3 regions of the Vibrio sp. QJM3NY_39 genome follow, and region 1 is predicted to be linked to each of the others. Evidence: predicted binding sites of a transcription regulator. Region 1 holds the regulator's gene; each other region holds the start of a gene.

Evidence for each region. The regulator MetJ, encoded in region 1, represses methionine synthesis genes. The targets are predictions, from matches to a motif close to TTAGACNTNTANANGTCTAA.
Region 2: metE (5-methyltetrahydropteroyltriglutamate--homocysteine S-methyltransferase) is a predicted target of MetJ. The motif match lies at 1,959-1,978, and genes of this name have one in related genera.
Region 3: metN (methionine ABC transporter ATP-binding protein MetN) is a predicted target of MetJ. The motif match lies at 3,479-3,498, and genes of this name have one in related genera.

What each region holds. Positions count from the first base shown of each region.
Region 1 is NZ_CM173505.1:251,534-256,978, reverse strand. It holds gene AC3CHU_RS01165 (bifunctional aspartate kinase/homoserine dehydrogenase II) at 1-2,019, opposite strand, end outside; gene AC3CHU_RS01160 (O-succinylhomoserine (thiol)-lyase) at 2,022-3,203, opposite strand; gene metJ (met regulon transcriptional regulator MetJ) at 3,412-3,732, shown strand; gene AC3CHU_RS01150 (malic enzyme-like NAD(P)-binding protein) at 3,932-5,221, opposite strand.
Region 2 is NZ_CM173505.1:1,290,150-1,295,594, reverse strand. It holds gene metE (5-methyltetrahydropteroyltriglutamate--homocysteine S-methyltransferase) at 1-1,769, opposite strand, end outside; gene AC3CHU_RS05860 (LysR substrate-binding domain-containing protein) at 2,050-2,961, shown strand; gene AC3CHU_RS05855 (DUF4250 domain-containing protein) at 3,205-3,405, opposite strand; gene AC3CHU_RS05850 (hypothetical protein) at 3,527-4,207, opposite strand; gene AC3CHU_RS05845 (YgiQ family radical SAM protein) at 4,538-5,445, shown strand, end outside.
Region 3 is NZ_CM173505.1:764,506-769,950, reverse strand. It holds gene treB (PTS trehalose transporter subunit IIBC) at 1-1,111, opposite strand, end outside; gene treR (trehalose operon repressor TreR) at 1,315-2,259, opposite strand; gene AC3CHU_RS03560 (MliC family protein) at 2,349-2,684, opposite strand; gene gmhB (D-glycero-beta-D-manno-heptose 1,7-bisphosphate 7-phosphatase) at 2,803-3,354, opposite strand; gene metN (methionine ABC transporter ATP-binding protein MetN) at 3,595-4,629, shown strand; gene AC3CHU_RS03545 (methionine ABC transporter permease) at 4,619-5,302, shown strand; gene AC3CHU_RS03540 (MetQ/NlpA family lipoprotein) at 5,385-5,445, shown strand, end outside.

The DNA of each region.
Region 1 (5,445 bases):
CAGAATCACCAGTTTACGCATCACGTCTGAGCCATCTAGGTCAGCACGCGGGTCCGGTTCCGTCAGGCCTTGTTGCCACGCTAAATCAACCAGCTCGCTGAATGGCACCGTGCCATCAAACTGTTGAAACAACCAAGATAAAGTGCCAGAGAAAATACCAGACAGCGCAATGATATCGTCACCGCTCTCACGCAGGTCTCGTACTGTGTGGTTGATAGGTAAGCCTGCACCCACTGTCGCGTTGTACAACCAATGACGGCTGATCTTAGCGAAAGCATCTTGTACCTGATGGTAATACTCGCTCGATGCAGATCCTGCCACCTTGTTAGCCGAGATCAGGTGGATACCTTGTTGTGCAATTTGCAGATACTTTGCAGCAAGCACTGGGCTAGCAGTGACATCGAGTACTACTGCTTCATCGTAACCCTGAATAGAACCTAAACGCTCTAGCCAGTCGTTACCATTGTTGGCAATCGCTTCATCATCAAAACGTTTACCAACTGAAGTCGCATCAATGCCTTGATCGTCGAACCAATAGGTTTGGCTATCAACCACCGCAACCAATTCAAAGTTCATCCCACGACGCTTTTCAAGTTCCGCTTTTTGCTCGGAAAACAGGCTTAACCAACTTGAGCCAATGTTACCCTTACCACACAAGGCAATCGCAACACGCTTCTGAGCTTGGAACAGTTGAGAGTGAATGCCTTTCACTAGGCTTGATGTTTCACTCTTACGAATCACGGCCACCAAGCTTAAGCCTGAGCTCGCTTCTGAGATGAACTCCACTGGCGAGCTCTTGAGCTGTTGGTAGAAACCGTAGCAATGGTTCGGGTTCTTAGTCACACCCGCCCCCACAGCAGCAATCAGAGAAAAACCTTCTTTCAGTTTAATCTCAGCTTCAATCGCGTGGTCTTGTAGATATTCTAATGCACCACCAGCGATCTCTTCCGTGTAAGCAAGGCGCAAGCAGTGTTGATCTGGTTCTAATTCATAAGCAAGCGGCTCTAATTGAGCACGCTTAAGCCCTTCAAGGACTTCACTCTCCAGACGGTCGAAATCATGGCCGTGACCAAAGGTCAGTTGCACGATAAGAACTTCATCCAAAGAGGTAATGATTTTTGCACCACGCCCCGATGCCAGTACTCGCTCTATCTGTGTAGAGCCTGCCTCCGGCTGGTAGCTGCAGCGCAAGCTGAGATCCATGGCACTTTGAGCGACAGGCTGTAGCGTTCGACTGTGTAGCACTGGAGCCGCAAGACGAGCTAATTCACTGGCTTCATCAAGGCGAAGCAGAGGTAATAAACACGCATCCGAAACCAAACGAGGATCTGCGCTGTATACGCCCGCCACATCACTCCAGATTGTCACGCGTTCAACTTCAGCTAGAGCACCAATAACAGTTGCAGAGTAATCCGAACCGTTACGCCCAAGCAGCACCGTTTCGCCTTCGCAGTTCTGAGCCATAAAGCCAGTAATTACCACGCGACAATGTGCATGCTGCGCCAAGGCTTCTTTAATCAGAGGATAAGAGCGTGCACGGTCAACTTCAGGTTGAGCACCCGCTTCTGCACGTAAAAAGGCACGTGCATCTTGAGCAACTGCTTGTAAGTCATGCTGGCACAACAACGTCGCCAACAAACGTGAAGACCAAACCTCACCATGACCCAGTACTTGTGCTTTTTGTGCTTCACTCAAGGGAGCCGTTAGCTCACCCAAAGCGGTAAATTCTTGTTGGATGGTTGCCGTTAGTTGCGAGGCGGCTTCACCTTCAAGCAGAGCCTCAATCAGTTCAAGTTGAAACTGACGAAGGGTTTGCAGGCATTCATGAGCAATACGACCATCTTTGTCGAGCGCTTCGACAAACTCAATTAAGCGGTTGGTTGTTTTGCCTGCGGCCGATACCACCACCAAATCCGTCGCTGATGAGTATTCTCTAAGAATGTTGACCACGCGTTGGTAACATTCAGGGTTCGCTAAACTGCTGCCACCAAATTTATGTAGCTGGCGAAAGGTTGCCATTATTAAGCCTCCCCTTCAGCAATAAAGCGTTGTGTTTTTTCAAACGCTTGCTTGAGATCGTCGATTAGGTCTTCCGCATCTTCAAGGCCAACAGAAAGGCGCAGTAATTGTTGAGAAACACCCGCTTCTGCCAATGCTTCTTCGCCCATCGCACGGTGAGTCATCGACGCAGGGTGACAAATCAGGCTTTCAACACCACCCAGTGATTCAGCCAAAGAAAATAACTCTAACTTATCTACAAAATATTTAAGTGCTTCAAAAGAGCCCGCAAACTCAAAGCTCAACATGGAACCAAAGCCCAACTGCTGTTTCTTCGCGATCTCGTGACCTGGGTGTTCAGGAAGGCTTGGGTGGTAAATAGTGCCCACCAGATCTTGTTGTTGCAGCGCCGTCAGAATTTCACGTGAACTCTCTTCGTGAACACGCATACGCGCACCTAGCGTACGAATACCACGTAGAGTCATGTAACTATCAAATGGTGTGCCGGTCGCACCAATACAGTTGCCCCACCATGCAAGCTCTTCAGCGTGCTCTTCAGTTTTCGTCACTACAACGCCACCAATAACATCTGAGTGTCCGTTGATGTATTTGGTGGTTGAGTGGATAACAAAATCAGCACCCAGCTCTAAAGGCTTTTGGAACACAGGCGTCAAAAACGTGTTATCGACAGCAACCAGAGCACCTACCTCTTTCGCTTTACGGCAAGTCTCTGCAATATCAACCACACGAACCAACGGGTTCGATGGCGTTTCTATTAAGATCAACTTTGGCTTGAGCGCGATCGCCGCATCCAACGCTGCTTGATCCGATTGATCAACGAACAAAACCTTGAAGTCACCTTTTAACGAGCGGGTATTAAACAGGCGGTAAGTACCACCGTAGCAGTCGTGTGGTGCGATAATAAGATCATCACCGCCTAAGAAAGCGGATACCCACAAGTTAAGTGCCGAAGTGCCGCAGTTAGTCACCACTGCACCTTTGCCAGATTCAAGCTCAAACAATGCCGTTTCTAATAAACCACGATTTGGGTTACCAGAACGGGTGTAATCGTACTTTGGCACTTCACCAAAAGCGGGAAACCCATAGTTAGTCGAAAGATAAATGGGTGGGACAACGGCATGGTGTTGCGTGTCTGACTCGATACCAGTACGTACTGCGATTGTTGCTGGCTTCCGGCTGCTCATAGGTGCTTCCTTACAAGTTTTGCGTCTGAGAATCACAGCGGCTTGTCGGCATTCTGCGGCTGTGTTAGATATATGTTATTCACTTTACTTTCATAAATGTGAGACGTCAACACTTCTGGACGTCTATATGTCTTTGCTTATGGCGGTAAATCCCGCTAAAATCACCACTATTAATTTATTCTAACAACTAAAGTGATGAAGGTACGCAATGGCCGACTGGAATGGTGAATACATAAGCCCATATGCTGAGCATGGAAAGAAAAGCGAACAAGTAAAAAAAATTACAGTTTCTATCCCTCTAAAAGTGTTAAAGGTTCTTACTGACGAGCGCACTCGCCGCCAGATTAATAACCTACGCCATGCAACAAACAGTGAGCTACTGTGCGAAGCCTTTCTACATGCGTACACAGGCCAACCACTGCCAACGGATGAAGATCTCCGTAAAGACCGTCCAGACGACATCCCGACTGAAGTGAAAAAGCTGATGACAGAGATGGGTATCGAATTCGAAGCGTTTGACGAAGAATAAAAACAACTCAGTCACTGCCTTCAATATTGATTCGCTATAGCTGAACCTTATTTGTCGCATCACCCACTACGTTACCGGTAGCTGCTCAGTGAATGATAGACATAAAAAAACCGACTCCTATGAGTCGGTTTTTTATTATTCTTTTTCGCTCAATAGAGCAACCGCTATTAAGCTATTAAGCTATTAAGCCATTAAGCCATTAAGCCATATAGTTAGCAGGCATCTCAATACGAGCTACGCCAGATTCAACGGCCGCTACTGCAACCGCTTTTGCTACGCGAGGAAGTAGACGTGGGTCCATTGGCTTAGGAATGATGTAGCCTTTACCAAACTCCAGTGCAGTCTCACCTGCAGCAGCGAGTACTTCAGCCGGAACTTCTTCTTTCGCTAGTTCACGAATCGCTTTAACCGCAGCCAGCTTCATCTCATCATTGATTTCGCTCGCACGTACATCAAGCGCACCACGGAAAATGAATGGGAAACAAAGTACGTTGTTTACTTGGTTCGGGTAATCGCTACGGCCTGTACCCATGATAAGGTCAGAACGAACTTCATGAGCAAGCTCTGGCTTGATCTCTGGATCTGGGTTTGAACATGCAAACACAACTGGCTTATCAGCCATCAGCGTAAGTGCTTTAGCTGGTAACAGATTAGGACCAGATACGCCCAAGAACAAGTCAGCGCCTTCGATAACATCTTCAAGCGTGCGCTTGTCCGTGTTATTTGCGAATAGCGCTTTGTATTCATTCAGGTCTTCACGACGAGTGTGGATTACACCTTTACGGTCAAGCATGTAAATCTTCTCACGCTGAGCGCCACACTTGATCAGCAGTTCCATACAAGCAACCGCCGCTGCGCCAGCACCTAAACAAACGATCTTACACTCTTCAAGCTTCTTACCTTGAAGCTCAATCGCGTTCAGCATACCTGCAGCCGTTACAATCGCTGTACCGTGTTGGTCATCGTGAAAAACAGGGACATCACAACGCTCAATCAGGCGACGCTCAATCTCAAAACAGTCAGGTGCTTTGATGTCTTCTAGGTTAATACCGCCGAATGTATCTGCGATATTCGCAACCGTATCAACGAACTCATCGATTGTGCGGTGTTTCACTTCAATATCGATAGAATCTAAACCAGCAAAACGCTTAAACAGTAGCGCTTTACCTTCCATAACAGGTTTAGAAGCAATAGGGCCAAGGTTACCTAGACCAAGAATCGCTGTACCGTTAGAGATAACTGCAACCATGTTGCCTTTACCTGTGTACTTATAAACGTTATCAACGTTCTGTGCGATCTCGCGAACAGGCTCAGCCACGCCTGGGCTGTATGCAAGTGCTAGGTCTTCTGCAGAGTTTGCAGGCTTCGTCAGTGCTACGGCTATTTTGCCTGGAATTGGGAACTCATGGTAATCAAGAGCTTGCTGACGGAATTGTTCTTGAGGCGATAACGCTTGAGAGGATTGATCTTGGCGGCTGTCTTCAGACATAGGTGTAGGTTCCTAGGATATTATTATTTGGGGGATCTTGTTCATGTTAATAGATGTACTTCAAAGTTCCTAGGTGGTTAAAGCCTCTGTCTCATTAAAAAACGAGATTTCACTACTAATAAGACCAGTGAGCAGTTGAAATTACTGTCGCTTGTTGAACTTTCGAGCGGATTTCGAGAATGGAGTATTGGGTGTAAGTTATGAAACAAAACTCAAGCGGTTTG
Region 2 (5,445 bases), 1.0 Mb from region 1:
TCTTCACGTGGGAATGTCCAACACAAGATAGTGACAGGCCCTGTCAGCATCCCTTTCATCTGCTTCGAGGTCAGAGATTGGGCATAGGTCGACCATTCCACCGTCATTGGTTTTTCACGCTCGATATCCGCAACCACAATCGCAGGCTTCACGCAGCGAGAGCCATAGCTTTGTACCCAACCAAACTTGGTGGTTTGAAAGCCTGCTAAGTTTTCCGCAAAGTACTCCACCATGTCATTACGCTCGGCTTCACCATGCACAAGCACATCCAAATCTAAGGCTTCTTGACGCTTAACAGCATCTGCGATGTGACCTTTCAGTGCAGTGTTGTATTCCGACTCATTCAGTTTTCCAGTGCGGTAAGCACTGCGTTGAAGACGAATTTCCCCTGTTTGTGGGAACGAACCAATGGTTGTGGTTGGTAATAGCGGTAAACCCAACACCTCAGACTGATGCGCTGCGCGTTCTGCGTATGGAGCACTGCGCTCTGCTAGTGCTTTAGTAATGGTATTGAGTCGAGCTTGAACTTGCGGCTTATTCACATGAGTCGCGCTCTTACGTGCAACGATAGGTTGGCTGTGAGTCTCACACGCCAAAATGGCATTTTGATCGCCATCTAACGCCGCACCTAATAAGCTCACCTCGGTCACTTTCTGTTTTGCAAAGGCAAACCAACTCTTCACTTCTTCGCTAAGCGTCTCTTCTAACTCAAGGTCAACCGGGCTATGCAGCAGTGAACATGAACTTGCGACCCACAGCTTGTCTCTCAGCTTCTCTTTCACAGGTTGCAGTAACTCAAGCTGAGAAGCTAAGTCTGCTCGCCAAACATTGCGTCCATTGATTGCACCCGCAGAAAGTACCCAATCTTCCGGTAACTTATTCACCACTTCATCAAGTTGCTGCGGTGCGGCAGCCAAGTCGATGTGTAAGCCGTTGACGGGCAATTCCACGATCTTGCCTAACGTATCAGTCACAGAATCAAAGTAAGTGGTCAGCAATAGCTTCACATCGCCTTGAATCACTTGATAAGCCAGTTTGAATGAATCAGCCCACTTAGTCTCAAGTTCCAGAGATAGAATGGGCTCATCGATTTGCACCCACTCAACGCCCAACTTGGAGAGTTTTGCCAGAATCGCTTGGTAAGCAGTAAGCAAACGCGGCAACAAGGTTAAACGCTCAAAGCCCTCTTCCACTTCTTTACCTAGATATAAGTAAGACAGCGGGCCGAGAAGTACAGGCTTAACTTTGTGTCCTGCTTTTATCGCTTCACTCACTTCGTCAAACAATTGTGGCCAACTCACCTCAAACGAATCGTCTTTACTGAACTCAGGAACAATGTAGTGGTAATTGGTGTTGAACCACTTAGTCATGTCAGAAGCCGCCGAACTGTCTTTAGTGCCATCATTAGACGTATGCGTACCACCGCAGCAAGTAGACTGAACTTGAGACTGACCACGACCAACACGAAACAAGGTATCCAGATCTGGGAAGGCTTTTTCATCTTCAGAACCACCAGCATGACGCTTTGGAACGTGGCCTAGAAGTAGAGTCGTTGTCAGAACATGGTCGTACCATGCGAAGTCACCCGCAGTTGCAAAGCTTAGATTCGCGTCAGCTTGTACATTCCAGTTACGATTTCTTAATTCGCTACCGAGTTGTTTGAGCTCAGATTGATCGATTTCACCCCGCCAGTATTTCTCGAGCGTGAATTTAAGTTCTCTTTTTTCGCCGATACGTGGGTAGCCAAGAATATGCGTTGTTGTCGTCATGAGTCTGTTCCTTATTCGATAATTTTAATTTCCGGTCAGATTGCCTTTTATGATTTTTACTTTTCCACAAAGGCGTCTGGATGGCTAAACTATCGCCTTAATCCGATCTATGGACAACGTCCAAATATTCATCTTGTTTATTAATAATATTCATCTTGAATCATCCAAAGATGAACAGTTCAAATCCATCTGGACATCTAGACGTTTACAAAAGAGCAAAAACACCGTAGGGTGATTATTAAGAAATATTGAATTGGCTTAGGGAATATGAGGAATACTCATGATAGAGCTTAAACACCTTCGAACATTGACCACCTTGAGAGACAGCGGATCGTTAACAGCAACTGCGACCTCTCTTCACCTGACTCAGTCGGCGCTTTCGCATCAATTGAAAGACCTTGAAGCGCGTATTGGCGGTCAGCTTTTCCTACGAAAAACTAGGCCAGTGAAATTTACCTCTGAGGGTGAAATCTTGCTTAAGCTCGCGGATGAGATACAGCCAAGAATCGCTAAAGCAGAGAATGAGTTAGCGAGCCTAAAAGAGGATGTGAATGGTCGTTTGCACATGGCGATCGAGTGTCACTCATGCTTCCAATGGCTAATGCCCGCTTTGAAAGAGTACCAAGTTGCTTGGCCAAGCGTGACGCTCGATTTCTCGTCAGGCTTTGGTTTTGAGCCGCTGCCCGCATTAATGGCAGGTGAGTTAGATTTGGTGATCACCTCTGATATACAGCCTCGTTCTGAAGTTCACTACGAACCGCTTTTCGATTTTGAGATGCGCTTGATCACTGCTATCAACTCTCCTTTAGCCGAAAAGCCGAGTATTGAACCGCAAGATCTTAGTGATATTACGATGCTCTCTTATCCGGTTCAAAAGCAGCGTCTCGATGTAGTGAAGCACTTTTTACAACCTGCAGGCGTTGAACCAAAGAAATGGAAACAAGCAGACAACACATTGATGCTGGTACAAATGGTGTCGGCAGGACTCGGGGTTGCTGCGTTACCAAACTGGGCGATCAGTGAATTTTCAAGACAAGGACTCATTGCCAGCAAACCATTAGGCAAAGGGCTTTCAAGAAGGTTGTTCGCAGCGGTAAGAAACTCAGAAAAAGACAAACGTTACCTGCAAGCTTTCTTTAGCACGGCAAGACAGCAAAGTAAGAGTCACCTAGATGGCATTGAGGTCGTTTAAGAGACTCGTTGTTAGGTTATGCCTGCGTTGAACCTGATAGGCATGTGCCAGAAACAAAAAGTCACAGATTAGCTGTGACTTTTTTCTTTTAACTTTAGTACCGACGATGGCGGTACTTATTCATTCTCGATAACTGGCTCACAATCGATAACTAGTTCATTCTCGATAACTGACTCACAATCGATAACTAGTTCATTCTCGATAACTGGCTCACAATCAATAAAACATGCGCCAGTTTGTTGCTTATCTAGGATAAGACTTAAACTGGTTAGTTAATGGATCGTATTGATAGCCAAGCATATCAAGCTTACCTACAACACTTTCTATATCCATTTCATACATACTGATCAGCTCTTCAAAGCTATCGCATTCTAAGCGAAGTTTTTCATTCACGATTCCCAGCAAAATAATGCTATCGAAACCTTTGACGTTGCTTAAATCCATCCCGAACTCCTAACGAACACACCGACTAGATTTAAGTTTAGAACGCTTACCAACACCACGCTAAAAAACAGATCACACTTTTTCGATTCAACACCGAAAGGCTTGTGAGATCAGTAACCTTCTACATAGCCCAAACTGGCGTTAAACCAACAGCCGCCGCCAATAACATCAACAATGAAAGAGTCAGCTGAAACTTTTCAGGGGTTTTGACAAACAGCAAATGCCAACACCAAACCACGATAGAAGAGATAAGCAAAGCAAAGCTAAACAACAAAGTTGAAATAACAGGTTCTAGTTGCGCTTCAGACAGTGAATAAACGTTAATCACGGTCGCCAATACCACCAACATGCCACTTAATACGCCCACAACAGGCAGAACGCGGTGAAATGCTTGTAAGCGCGTTCTTGCGATAGTCAGGAGTAAATGACCAAACGCAGACCCCAACAGTGCCACCAGCAGTAAAGTAGTAATAATACCGACGGTAGTTGCTTGCTCAGTCGCTTGAATAGCAACGTATGAAAGCGCCAAACCACACGCAAGGTACATCACCCAGATAGGGCCTGAGTCACGTGTCTTCTTAGTTTGAACTTGAGAATAGAAATAAAAGATCGCGAACACGACCAGAAAGGCTTCAATTCTTAATGAGGCAACAGCAAGCCAAAGCACGCCAATCGCAGGTAACATCTTGTGAATACGGCCACGTTGACCAGGGCAAATGTCACCCTTCACTAAGATTAAAGTTAAGATCAGTTGGGCTCCTAATAACATGGGAGCAAATTGTACTAATAATGATTCGACCATTGTGGATCTACTTATTCAGACTTATTTTCGCGAATAATATCAAAAACTGCTGCGAACACTAATCAAAATCACAAATTAGCGACGTTATTCAAGGCTTCAACTATGCTGTTGTATGGTTCTTTTGTCAGCATTATCTGCAAAATGGCGAAAGACATCAGAACTAACAGGGGCATGTTCTACTGGCTAGTCTAGCCTCATGCCGCTATAATTCCCGCCTCAAAAATCAGAGGTTGAAATATGTACAGCGATATCACTCCTATTCACGAACACAAAAAATACTGGGCCGAGTGCTACGGAACAGCACCCTTTTTGCCTACCAGTAGAAAGGAGATGGATGCTCTTGGATGGGATAGCTGTGACATTATTATTGTAACTGGTGACGCTTATGTCGATCACCCGAGTTTTGGTATGGCTATCATTGGCCGTTTACTTGAAGCTCAAGGTTTCCGCGTGGGCATCATTGCCCAACCAAAGTGGGACAGTAAGGATGCCTTCATGGGACTGGGTCGACCTAACCTATTCTTCGGCATCACTGCGGGTAACATGGATTCCATGATCAACCGCTATACCTCTGATCGCAAACTTCGTCACGACGATGCCTACACACCAAACAATGAAGGTGGTAAGCGTCCTGACCGTGCAACTCTGATTTATTCTCAACGTTGTCGTGAAGCCTACAAAGGCACACCAATCGTACTTGGTGGTATTGAAGCAAGCTTACGTCGCGTTGCACACTACGACTACTGGTCTGATAAAGTTCGTCGCTCTGTATTGTTTGATGCAAAAGCAGACATTCTTCTTTTCGGTAACGCCGAGCGTGCGCTGGTTGAAGTTGCACACCGCCTTGCTGATGGTGAAGAGATCAGCAACCTAACAAACATTCGCGGTACTGCAATCAACCTGCCTGCAGCGCCTGAAGGTTACAAAATTATCGATTCTTCTCGTATCGAAAAACCGAACAAAGCTTACGTTCCGGTTAACCCGTACGAAGTAGAAACGCAGTGTGATACCAAGAAAGATGAAAAAGAAGAAGTAAAGGCGCAGCCAATTACGATTCGCCCTTCTCGTCACGATGCAAAAACAACCGCAGTTCGTATCCCTGGTTTCGAAAAGCTCAATAACGACCGCATTCTTTACGCTCACGCTAGCCGTATTCTGCACCTAGAGACTAACCCGTATTCAGGTCGTGCTCTTATTCAGCGTCACGGTGACCGCGAACTATGGGTAAACCAAGCGCC
Region 3 (5,445 bases), 510 kb from region 1:
AGATGTCTCGTTCACCTTCACGTTTACTCAAAATAATGATGCCGACAACCGCTGAAGCTTGTGCAATGTTTGATAGTGCAATCAAAGGCCAGATTGGTGTGCCACCTAAGTCTTGCATCAGTTGTAAGTCCACAGCGTTGGTTGTGTGGTGAATACCCGTAATAACCAAAGGTGCGTATAGGAAGCCAAATACCACTGAACCAAGAATCGCGAAGTCACCAGTCATTGCCACTTTGGCAGCGAAAGCCACACCATCACCTAACATACGACCAAATGGGCCAATAAAGGCGTGAGCTAGAATCACAGATAAGATGATCGAGACAAATGGCACAACAACTAGATACAGATAAGAAGGTACAATGCGCTTAAGGTTGGTCTCGATGAAGGCCAGAGCCACACCCGCTAACATCGCAGGGATCACCTGAGCTTGATAGCCGACTTTCTCAATCACGAACAAACCAAAGTCCCACACTTCAGGCACCGATTTACCTATCATGTAAGCGTTCATCAACTGTGGAGAAACCAAGGTCACACCGAGTGTGATACCCAGAATTGGCGTTCCGCCGAGTTTCTTAACCGTCGCCCAACACACACCAACCGGTAGGAAGAAGAAAATCGCTTCGCCAATCAACCATAAGAATGAGTGAACGGTTGCCCAGAATTGGCTGATTTCAACTAAGGTTTTGCCATCGAACATGCGAATGTCGCCAATCACATTACGGAAACCAAGAATCAAACCACCAGTAATAATGGCAGGCAGCAGTGGTACGAAAATTTCGGCTAAATGGGAGATACCACGCTCAAGGAAGTTCATATTTTGACGAGCAGCCAACTTCGCCTCATCTTTTGATGATGCATCTTTACCAGTTTGCTCAATCAAAAGTGCGTACACCTCATCAACCTCGGTGCCAATCACGACTTGGAATTGACCTGCGTTAGTAAAGCAGCCTTTTACCAGTTTAAGCTTCTCTAACTCTGCTTTGTTCGCTTGTTCCGTATCGTTCAATACAAAACGCAGTCGAGTTAGACAATGGCTGACACTCGCAATATTCTCTTTGCCACCGACTAACTCGATAAGACGCGCAACGTCTTGCTTCGCTATCTTACTCATACTACCCCACCCTGGTTTCATTCAATTACTCTTCTAAACCATGCAGCTATAACCACTCGATTCAGATTGATGGGAACATTCCCAATTACGGTTATTATAATGCCCTCATGAATAATAAATTAAAATGGGAACAGTCCCATTAATTGAAAGAGATCACACTCTAATTTTAATCTAAGCGGTTCAATTTCGCTTGATTGAGTGGATTATAGAATCGGAGATTGAGTGTGATGAGAGATCTCTGCATTACCTAAAAGCTGAGAGATCAATAGATTAGCGGCCAACTTCCCCGCAGATTGATACCCAGGATCAATGCTAAATACTCGAGGGAACAAGAAAGAGAGAAGATCATTGCCACCGACACCAGTCACCACCACATCTTCACGTTGTAACTCTTGCAAACGCTTGATTACGCCAAGAGCCAGTGTATCACTCGCACAGACAATGGCTTGAGTCGCAGGAGCAAGCACCTCATCCACCAACTGATAAGCGCTTTCATGATGAAGTTGACCAGTACGATAGTTGGCGATCGAGCCTGTGACTTCACACCAATCCAGGTAGGCCTTAAGACGAAGCTCACCGGTTGATTTATCGCTAGGATCAACGCCAATGAAGCCAACATCAGAGATCCCCTGCTCCGATAGATGCGTTAACGCACTATTGATCACTTGTTGATTATCATAGTTAATCGACGTCACGTTCTCGGTATCCAGAGCAATCACTACCGCTTTGTGTTCCCAAGCTTCAATCGCAGGAATATCACAGTCAGTAAAGCCGAATACAATGATACCGTCTACATTGCGACGCTTGAGAACCTGCAGATGCTCATTGGCTTTTTCTCTATCAAGCTGACTTTCCATGATCACCACATCGTAATCCGCTCGATACAATTCGGCCAGCATCGTACTTACCGCTTTGTTTTCAGAAGGAGAGTCCAGACGAGAAATGATTACGCCGATGACTTTTTGACTGCCACCGCGCATAGACTGTGCAGACTTTGAAGGCGAGTACCCAGATTCTTGAATTACTCTTTCCACCCTTTCACGGGTTTCAGGTTTCACTTTTGGATCATTGGTCAGAACGCGAGATACGGTTGACTTACCAACACCGGACAGCTTAGCAATATCGAGAATAGTGAGTTTTTTGCTCATAAAAAGTCTAACGTTAAAGGGAAGAGAGGAAAAAGCGAGGGTATAATCCCTCACTTAACTGTTTGTAAATCCTAGAAGTTAACTATGACTTACTTTCGGCAATTTTTATAGACGACACGACCAAGTTCTAGACGTGCGTTGTCACCTTTAGTGCGTAAAGTGACGCTATTGATCAGTTCAGAGGTTCCATCATCTAAGATGTACTTCGTTCCTGAACCTGCAGCTATTTGAGTTAGGCGATATTCATTCTCTGGCAAACGTAATACCGCTTTTTCATTACCAAGGTAAGCGACCTTAAATGAAGCGTCAGACTCACATTGATAAGTCACGAATTGATCGTCCGAGACTGCACCATCAGGCGCCGCGGATTTAGAACACCCAACTAACGCTACCGTACATAGAGATGCTGCCAACAATGCTTTCATACTGCGTTCCTCATCTTTATATAGTTAACGGCGCTGATATCTTATTTATGGGTTAGCACCCCAGTTGACTGGTTAGAACACACGAAATAAGTAAGCCTGTTAACGATAGGAAAATGTATCAGCCTTTCAGGAAAGCTGGTACATCCTTAATGCTATCCAGCACAACACTGGCAAGTGCCTCACCCTTTTCAGTCACGGGTTTACCGGTTCTCACCAACACTCGGGTACCAACACCTGCAGCTTCTGCTGCCATCATATCTTCAGCTTTATCACCGATCATGACAGAGTTCGCCATATCAATTTTCAGAAAGTCACGCGCTGAAATGAACATACCAGGTTTAGGCTTGCGACATTCACAATCTTGCTTGTAGTCGCCAATGCCGTGTTCAGGGTGATGAGGACAGTAATAGATACCATCTAACTCAACGCCATTATCGACAAAGTTCCAATCCATCCACTGCGTCAAAGAAAGAAAACGATCTTCGCTAAACTTGCCACGAGCAATACCAGATTGGTTGGTCACAAGTACCAATAAATAGCCCATATCTTTAAACGCTTTTGCCGCTTCAAACACACCATCGATGTATTCAAAGTCATGCTCATCATGTACGTAGCCATGATCAACGTTAATCACACCATCACGATCTAAAAAAACAGCCGGTTTAGACAAAATTCAGTTCTCTATCAACTCTCTATTAATCATTAATTATTACACGCTTTATTTGCTTCATCACTATCTATTTAGTTTTGCGTTCGTTAACGATTTGTTTCTACCTTAGCAACACAATCGACGTTTAGCCGTCTAGACGTAAAAATATCTATTGACTTAGATCATAGAACACCATAGCATCGTCTGTAAATCGAGCGAGCTATCGACATATTATTCTGTTCCACCTGCACGGGTTTCTCTATGATTAAAGTGAATCAAGTCAACAAGGTTTTTTATCAAGGCACTAAAGAAATCAATGCCTTAATCGATATCAACCTTCACATACCTCAAGGTCAAATCTTTGGAGTTATCGGCTCTTCAGGTGCAGGCAAAAGTACCCTGATCCGTTGTGTAAATATGTTGGAAGCCCCGACCTCAGGTGAAGTGATTGTTGACGGTATTGACCTGACAAAACTCAGCAAATCAGAACTCAGCGAAGCTCGCCGTAACATCGGCATGATCTTCCAGCACTTCAATCTGCTGTCTTCTCGTACTGTATTTAACAACGTAGCACTGCCTTTAGAGCTTGCTGGTAAAGATAAAGCTGCGATTGAAGCGAAAGTGAGTGAACTACTTGAGCTTGTTGGTCTATCGGATAAGCGTGATACCTACCCTGCGAACTTAAGTGGCGGTCAAAAGCAGCGTGTCGCGATTGCTCGTGCGCTAGCGTCAGACCCAAAAGTACTGCTATGTGATGAAGCGACCAGTGCGCTGGATCCAGCAACGACTCAATCTATTCTTGAGCTGCTACGTGAAATCAACCGTAAGTTGAGTATCACTATCCTACTGATTACTCATGAAATGGATGTGGTTAAAAGCATCTGTCACGAAGTCGCAATCATCGGCGGCGGTGAGTTAGTAGAGAAAGGCACTGTCGGTGACATCTTTGCACACCCTAAGACAGAACTCGCGCATCAATTTATTCGCTCAACGCTGGATCTAACGATTCCTGAAGATTACCAAGCACGCTTGCAAGGAACTCGCGTAAACAGCAGCTACCCGTTGGTACGTCTTGAGTTTACTGGCGCAACGGTTGATGCTCCGCTGATGACGCAGATTGCGCGTAAATTCAATATCGATGTCAGCATCTTAAGCTCTGACCTTGATTACGCCGGCGGTGTGAAGTTCGGCATGATGGTCGCTGAACTGTTCGGTAATGAAGCAGATGATAATGCTGCTATCCAATTCCTACGCGATAACAATGTAAAAGTAGAGGTACTTGGCTATGTCCTTTAGTTTCAACGAGATTGCTGACTGGATCAGCCTTAACGGTAACCTTCTATTAGGCGCAACAGGAGAAACGCTTTACATGGTTGCTGTCGCAGGTATTGTTGGCTTCGCTGTCGGTATCCCATTAGGCGTGATTCTACACACGACTAAAAAAGGTGGTCTGTTAGAGAACACCAAACTAAACAAAATTCTCGGTGCGGTTGTAAACGTGGGTCGTTCAGTGCCTTTCTTAGTACTGATGGTTGCGATTATCCCATTGACTAAGATGCTGATTGGTACCTTCATCGGTACGACAGCAGCGATTGTTCCACTGACGATTGGCGCTATCCCATTCGTAGCTCGACTTATCGAGAGTGCACTACTTGAAGTACCAACAGGTCTAGTAGAAGCAGCTCAGTCAATGGGCGCAACACCAACACAAATCATCAATAAGGTTCTGCTTCCTGAAGCACTACCGACTATCATCAACTCAGTAACGATTACGCTAGTGACTTTGGTGAGCTACTCGGCAATGGCAGGTACTGTAGGTGGTGGTGGCCTAGGTGATGTCGCGATTCGTTACGGATTCCACCGTTACGATGTGACCATCATGGCTGTCACGGTAGTGATGTTGATTGTGCTTGTACAAATTATTCAATCAATCGGTGATTCATTAGTTCGCCGCGTTGACCACAGATAAAGACTCACAGCTTAAACGCAAACTACCTAAGACCAAGAGTCGTCTGAACCAAATTAAATAGATTTATTAAAAGGAGATTATTATGAAATTTAACCTTAAAGGTTTACTTACCATCGCAGCAGCGGCATCAGCGCTAGTACTAG